Sinobacterium norvegicum: one gene and its partner. The protein of the gene in region 2 interacts with the protein of the main gene of each other region in a pairwise test. Links are inferred from orthologs where the notes say so. Each region holds a gene or a part of one and is shown on either strand. Other genes may lie near its edges. The genes, in order: L9P87_RS02925 and L9P87_RS09850.

The links.
Region 1: the proteins of L9P87_RS09850 (region 2) and L9P87_RS02925 interact in binary tests that used the Escherichia coli proteins (3 or more experiments, as listed by UniProt). The link is inferred for Sinobacterium norvegicum from one-to-one orthologs.

The regions. Positions count from the first base shown.
Region 1 is NZ_CAKLPX010000001.1:666,535-670,219, forward strand. What follows is about bases 17-3,379. They hold L9P87_RS02925 (2-oxoglutarate dehydrogenase E1 component), read right to left. Parts: upstream 3,046-3,379; coding sequence 217-3,045; downstream 17-216. Other genes in these bases: odhB (2-oxoglutarate dehydrogenase complex dihydrolipoyllysine-residue succinyltransferase), read right to left, coding at 17-99; L9P87_RS02930 (succinate dehydrogenase iron-sulfur subunit), read right to left, coding at 3,331-3,379. Also shown: more of odhB, read right to left, coding at 1-16; more of L9P87_RS02930, read right to left, coding at 3,380-3,685. UniProt on the Escherichia coli protein: E1 component of the 2-oxoglutarate dehydrogenase (OGDH) complex which catalyzes the decarboxylation of 2-oxoglutarate, the first step in the conversion of 2-oxoglutarate to succinyl-CoA and CO(2).
Region 2 is NZ_CAKLPX010000002.1:180,508-183,721, reverse strand. What follows is about bases 154-3,045. They hold L9P87_RS09850 (ABC-F family ATP-binding cassette domain-containing protein), read right to left. Parts: upstream 2,612-3,045; coding sequence 695-2,611; downstream 154-694. Other genes in these bases: L9P87_RS09845 (TIGR02444 family protein), read left to right, coding at 2,713-3,045; L9P87_RS09855 (hypothetical protein), read right to left, coding at 154-581. Also shown: L9P87_RS09860 (Ppx/GppA phosphatase family protein), read left to right, coding at 1-9; more of L9P87_RS09855, read right to left, coding at 51-153; more of L9P87_RS09845, read left to right, coding at 3,046-3,213; L9P87_RS09840 (hypothetical protein), read right to left, coding at 3,210-3,214. UniProt on the Escherichia coli protein: Genetic data indicate it may be involved in ribosome assembly or function.

The DNA of each region.
Region 1 (3,685 bases), on a different replicon or contig from region 2:
ATCGCGGGTACAGGCTTCACCTGGCTGCTTAAGCCATGCTGCGATAGTGCCATCTGCCACTGACTCTGGGAACTGAGGTGCTTTTATTTCAATAGCCATTTTCAATCCTTAACTCTTTCTCAAATTGCGCTTATCGAAAACGCGAATACGGTTTGCTCAAAATATCGGTTAGTTAAACGACAAAGGCTCTTCCTAATACTCGGAAGAGCCTCGCTGTTAACCTAACGCCAATGCGTCTTTTATCAATTGCTCTTGCTGAGCCAAATGCAATGCCATGTAACCAGCGGCGGGGGAAGCCGAAGCCTCTCGCCCCGCATAGTTCAATTCAGCCACTGGCTTAACAGCCTGTAGCACACGACGCATATGGTGTTGCGAGCTATACCAAGCACCCTGGTTCTGAGGCTCATCCTGACACCAAACCAATTCTTCAAGGTTAGGGTATTTCTCTAGCTCTTGCTGCAAATCATCGGAAGGGAATGGATACAATTGTTCAATACGAACAACAGCAATATCGCTAATGCCCTCTTCCTGACGCTTATTATACAAGTCGTAATAAACCTTGCCGCTACAGAGCACAACGCGCTTAACAGCGTTATTATCGACCTCATCGACTTCGCCGATAACCGTTTTAAAGCTGCCTTCGGCTAATTCGTCCATAGTCGAGACAGCCTGTTTATGGCGCAACAAACTCTTGGGCGACATAACAATCAGTGGCTTACGAAGCGGACGGATGATCTGGCGACGTAGCATGTGATAAACCTGAGCAGGTGTCGATGGAACGCAGACTTGAATATTATGCTCTGCAGACATCTGCAAGAAACGTTCAAGACGTGCCGACGAGTGCTCTGGCCCCTGCCCTTCATAGCCGTGAGGCAACAATAAGGTCAAACCACACAGGCGCTGCCACTTGTGCTCACCACTGGTGATAAATTGATCGATAACTACTTGCGCACCGTTGGCGAAATCACCAAACTGTGCCTCCCAAATGATTAATGCATTGGGTGTGGTGGTTGAGTAACCGTATTCAAAAGCCAACACCGCCTCTTCAGACAGTAAGGAGTCATGAATCGTAAAGGTTGGCTGATTTTCAGAAAGATTTTGCAGCGGTACATAACTCGCTGTCTCCTTCTGATTATGAAGAACCGCGTGGCGGTGGGAGAAAGTACCGCGACCGACATCCTGCCCGGTCAAACGTACCGGGTGCCCCTCTTCCAACAAAGTGGCATACGCCATGGTTTCAGCGAAACCCCAGTTGATCGGCAAGGCACCTGCAGCCATTTTCTTGCGGTCTTCGACAATTTTGGAGACCTGTCGCTGCAGCGGGAAACCTTCCGGAATCGTATGCAGACGTGCGGCCAAATCTTTGATCGTCGAGGCGTCAACACGGGTATCGGCAAATGCCGTCCAATCGTGACCAACATACGGATTCCAATCGACAAACATACCGGTATTGGGTTCAAGTACTAAAGACTTGGCCACGTGCCGACCATTATCCAACGCATCACGATAGCCGTCAGTCAACTGCTTATCCTGCTCAGCTGAAATCACACCCTCGTTGACCAATGTCTCAGCATAGAGGTCACGGGTAGTCGTCTGATTACGAATCTTCTCGTACATCATTGGCTGAGTGCCCGACGGTTCATCGGCCTCATTGTGGCCACGACGACGATAACAAACCAGATCCAGAACCACGTCTTTCTTAAATTCCTGACGGAAGTCTAATGCCACTTGAGTAGCAAACAGAACAGCCTCAGGATCATCACCATTCACATGAAAGATAGGCGCCTGGATAACCTTGGCAACGTCTGTACAGTATTCTGTGGAACGAGAATCCTCGACATTACTGGTGGTAAAACCAACCTGGTTATTGATGACAATATGCACCGTGCCACCGGTCTTATAACCACGGGTCTGTGACATCTGGAATGTTTCCATCACGACACCCTGACCGGCAAAGGCCGCATCACCGTGTGCGACAACAGGCAAGACCTGATTGGCATCACCTCGGCGGTCCTGACGCGCTCGCACAGAGCCCTCGACAACCGGGGATACAATCTCTAAGTGTGATGGGTTAAATGCCATGGCTAAATGCACTTCGCCACCACTGGTCATCACATTAGAAGACAAACCTTGATGGTACTTAACGTCAGCAGAACCAACATATTTTGCCTTACCATCAAACTCATCAAATAGTTCTTTTGGACTCTTACCCAGAGTATTGATCAAGACATTGAGGCGACCACGGTGCGCCATGCCAATCACAACTTCTTGTACGCCGTATGAGCCCGATCGTTGAATCAGCTCATCGAGCATGGGAATCAAACTCTCAGCTCCTTCTAAGCCAAAACGCTTGGTACCTGGATAACGTGAGCCAAGGTACTTCTCCAAGCCTTCCGCAGCGCTCAGTCGTTCAAGCACATGACGCTTAACCTCATCCCCATACTGAGGATTAGAACGCACAGATTCCATGCGATTCTGTAGCCACTGCTGCTCTTCAGCAGAGTCAATATGGGCAAATTCAACACCAACATTGCCACAGTATGTGGCTTCCAATGTCTCGATAATTTCTTTCAGCGTTGCTTCAGATTTACCGGTATAAAGATTGGAGGTTTGAAAAGTGGTATCGAGGTCGGCTGCTGACAATTGATGAAAATGGGTATCCAAATCAACCGGCGGCTGGCGCTGCCATAGACCAAGGGGGTCTAGATTGGCTTTTTGGTGTCCACGGTTACGATACGCGGCAATAAGATTGACGACTCGAACCTGTTTACGCTCATACTCAGTACTCACACCTTCAACCGGTGCCGCAGCGGGACGCAACTTGGATTTACCGAGTAATTCGAAATGTTCTACGATAGGAGAGTGAGGCGTGTCTTGACTAACAACCCCCTCTACTCGAGGAAGCTTTTCGAAATAGGTACGCCAGTCTTCGGCGACCGAATTTGGATCTAAAATGTACTGCTCATAGAGGTCCTCTACATACGCAGAGTTACCGCCACTAATATGCGAACTGCTTCGTAGCAGTTCCATTATGCTCTCTTGCATTATCACACACCTTAAGATGGGAGCAATTACTAAACCCATAAGACAGGCACTGGTGGTGCGCCCCAAAGAAACACTGTCACATCGATAGACGACAGCGTTCTCAGTCTTCGTTAGTAACTAGGATTTTATCCAAAACCCCCGGGAGATATAGCCTATGTTTAGCCACATAATCGCTAAAACTACGATTGTTTCACCCTTTTATTAAGACGGGTCTCACTCTGCCTTAATAGGACGGGAGGCATTGTAAAACACCTCCACCCAAACCACTAGAGCCAATTCAACAATTTATGTTGCATTAGCCAATAGCATGTTACGAATGTGACCGATGGCCCGTGTTGGGTTAAGGCCTTTCGGACATACGTTTACGCAGTTCTGAATACCGTGACAGCGGAATACGCTGAACGGATCATCCAATGCTGCCAAACGCTCTTCGGTAGCCGTATCACGACTATCCACGAGAAAGCGCCAAGCCTGCAACAAACCACTTGGACCGATGAAACGATCTGGATTCCACCAGAACGACGGACAAGAGCTTGAACAACACGCGCACAGAATACATTCATAAAGACCGTCAAGCTTAGCACGGTCCTCAGGGCTCTGAAGGCGCTCAATAGCTGGCGCCGGCGTATCATTAAGCAGG
Region 2 (3,214 bases):
TCTGAATAAGCAATGGGCTGCCTGCAGAGGCAGGCTCCACAAAGACAGCGCTATGGCTGCGGCGAATCGCCTTCGGTACGAATAATTCGTGGCTTACGTTTATAAGTAATAACAGCAGCTTTGGCAGGTTTGCGCGGCTCTCTTAACTGGTCGCTACCAGAAGACTGCATAGTGCCACCAATAGGCTGACCAAACTGATTGTGTCGCGGCTGCTGCATACCACTGGAGTGGCTGCTCTGGCGCCGACGATTGTTCATCGCATTGCCATTGTGCTGACGTGGCTGCTGACTTTTGGGTTCTTGTGCTTGGTATTCATAGCTATTGGGGTGCGGCTGTTGACGATCGTCTCGTCTATGATCATTACGCAAACCATGCTGGCTACGACGCTGGCGCGGCTGGCCATCCGTATCACGCTGGCGATGCTGACTATCGTTGTCACGCTGACGGCTGACATGCTCGCGCTGAGGCTGGACATCAACAACAATAGGCCCCTTGTGTGGGTTCCTCTGGAAGCCACACTGTGGACACTTCACGAGTTGATGTTTTTCTGTATTGCACTCTGGGCAAGATTCAAATGCCATTTTTTCACACCATTCATTGGGTAATGCAGCTAGGTTAAGCGAGTCGCCACTAGCAAACAATAAGGGATTTCCACAGCTTTTTACGGCGATAGTTTTTCTGTTTATCTATCAGTCTATTGCTGCCTTAATAACAATTCTTTTTGCTCTAACTCTTCCTGAGCAATCATCCACTGAGACTCGATGTCTTCCGTCGACTGGGTCAACTCTGCCTGCTTTAGCAGCTGCGTCTGCAATCGCGCTTTGTTGTCATCCTCGTAGATCGCGACATCTGCCAATGCCTGCTCAACTGTCGCCAGCTGCAATGACACTTTCTCTAATTCTTGCTCGAGTTTTTGGCAACGTTTCTTCAAGGGTGCCAACTGTTTACGCAGCTCAGCCTCATACTGACGCTGGGCTTTCTTATCCAGCACCTTACTGTCAGCAGTCGCAGCCTGAGCACTGTTTTGTATCGCCTGTTGCTGCTTCAGCTGCTGCAGTAAATGATGGTAGTCATCAAGGGAGCCATCAAATTCCTCGACCGTGCCAGCACTGAGCAACCAAAACTGCTCAACACTATTCTTTAGGAGGTGCCGGTCGTGAGAAACCACAACCACAGCGCCTTCAAATTGCTGGATAGCCACGGTTAACGCATGACACATTTCAAGATCTAAATGGTTGGTCGGCTCATCGAGAATCAATAGATTAGGCTTACCCCAGGCGACAATTGCCAAGGCTAAACGCGCCTTTTCACCACCGGAAAAATTAACAATACTGCCCGTTGCGTCCTCGCCGTGAAAATTAAAACCACCGAGGAAGTTACGAATCTCTTGTTCACTGGTCGTCGGCGTCAGTCGCTGTAAGTGCAGCAGCGGACTGGCCGACATATCCAGTGCTTCTAACTGATGCTGAGCAAAATAGCCTATCTGTAAATGCTCACCACAAATACGCTCGCCATCAACAAGAGCGAGGTCATTCACCAAACTTTTCAGCAGCGTCGACTTACCCGCACCATTGGCGCCGAGCAGGCCGATACGCGAGCCTGGGTGAATACGAACACTCTCAGTTTCAACAACGACACGCTCACCATAACCTAATTTAGCATCGGTTAGCCCCAGCAATGGGTCAGAGCTTTTATCGCTGTTGAGGAAATGAAACTTAAACGGTGAATCCGCATGCGCAGGAGCTATCAGCTCCATCCGCTCCAGCTCTTTCAATCGACTTTGAGCCTGCTTTGCCTTCGTTGCCTTGGCGCGAAACCGGCGGACAAAATCTTGTATTTCGCCCACTCGGCGCTGTTGCTTCTCGAACGCCGCCTGCTGCAGCGCCATACGCTCAGCACGCTGTCGCTCATAGGCTGAGTAGTGCCCTTTATAAAGCTGCAGCTGCTGTTGCTCTAACGAGGCAATTTCATCCACCACACTATCGAGGAAGTCGCGGTCGTGGGAGATAAGCAGCAGGGTGCCCTGATAGCGTTTCAACCAAGCCTCAAGCCAAAAACAGGCGTCAAGATCCAAGTGGTTGGTAGGCTCATCGAGTAATAGCAGATCAGAGGGACACATCAATGCTCGGGCAAGATTTAATCGTATCCGCCAACCACCTGAGAAGTCAGTGACCAGGCGCTCAACCTCACCATCGGCAAAGCCCAACCCGTGCAGCAAACGCCGGCCCCGCACCTCGGCATTAAAGCCGTCGATGGCATCGAGCTGCTCTAACAGAGAGGCATGTTTGAGGTGGTCTTCAGCGGCTTGTGCGAGTTCAATATCACACTGCAATTGACGAAGTTCGGTGTCGCCATCGAGCACATAATCAATCGCTCGGCGGTCAGAAGCCGACACCTCTTGCGCCATATGCGCTATTCGCCATTGGGGGTTGATTTGTAAATCGCCGCCGTCGAGTTCCAATTCACCCTGCAGCAGTTTGAACAGCGACGTTTTACCGGTGCCATTGGCGCCGATAAGCCCGACTCTACGTCCAGGATGGATGGTTAAATTGGCATCGCTTAGCAGTGGGCGTCCGCCCCGCAATAAGCTAATATCTATCAGTCGTATCATGGCGGCGCATTTTAACAGTACTCCGGCGACTTACCACCCCCGAACAAAAAAACATTCAGAGCTTTTCACAATATTTCACCAGAAAAACGCGAGTCACAGCTATGCCATCATTTGATAGCGAATTATTTTGGTGTCATTCAATCGACATCTACCGCAACCAAGAGATTGCCGACCTCTGCCTGCGATTGCAAAACCACGAAGGGTTAAACGTTAATCTAATGCTACTGTGCAGCTTTTTGTCGACCCAGGGCTATTTAGCAACTGTTGAAACCTTTCGACAAACAGCCAGCAATCACGATTTTTGTCACTGGAACCAGACTGTTACAATAAATTTGCGATGCAGCCGCCAGGCCATAGCCAAGAATAGTAACGACCAACAGCGGGATGAGTTGCGCCGATCTATCCTCGCCGCTGAACTGCAGGCCGAGCGAGTCGAGCAAAAACTGCTTATTAGTGCTCTGAACAACACCAATCCCGCAGCACAGCCCTCAGACATCCAAGGCTCTGGCAACAATATTATTAATTATTGGCAAGCACAGACAACAAAGGCCGCCAGCGGCGACCTTTTAACATTGATTGAGCAGCTTGATAAACTTGTCTAAT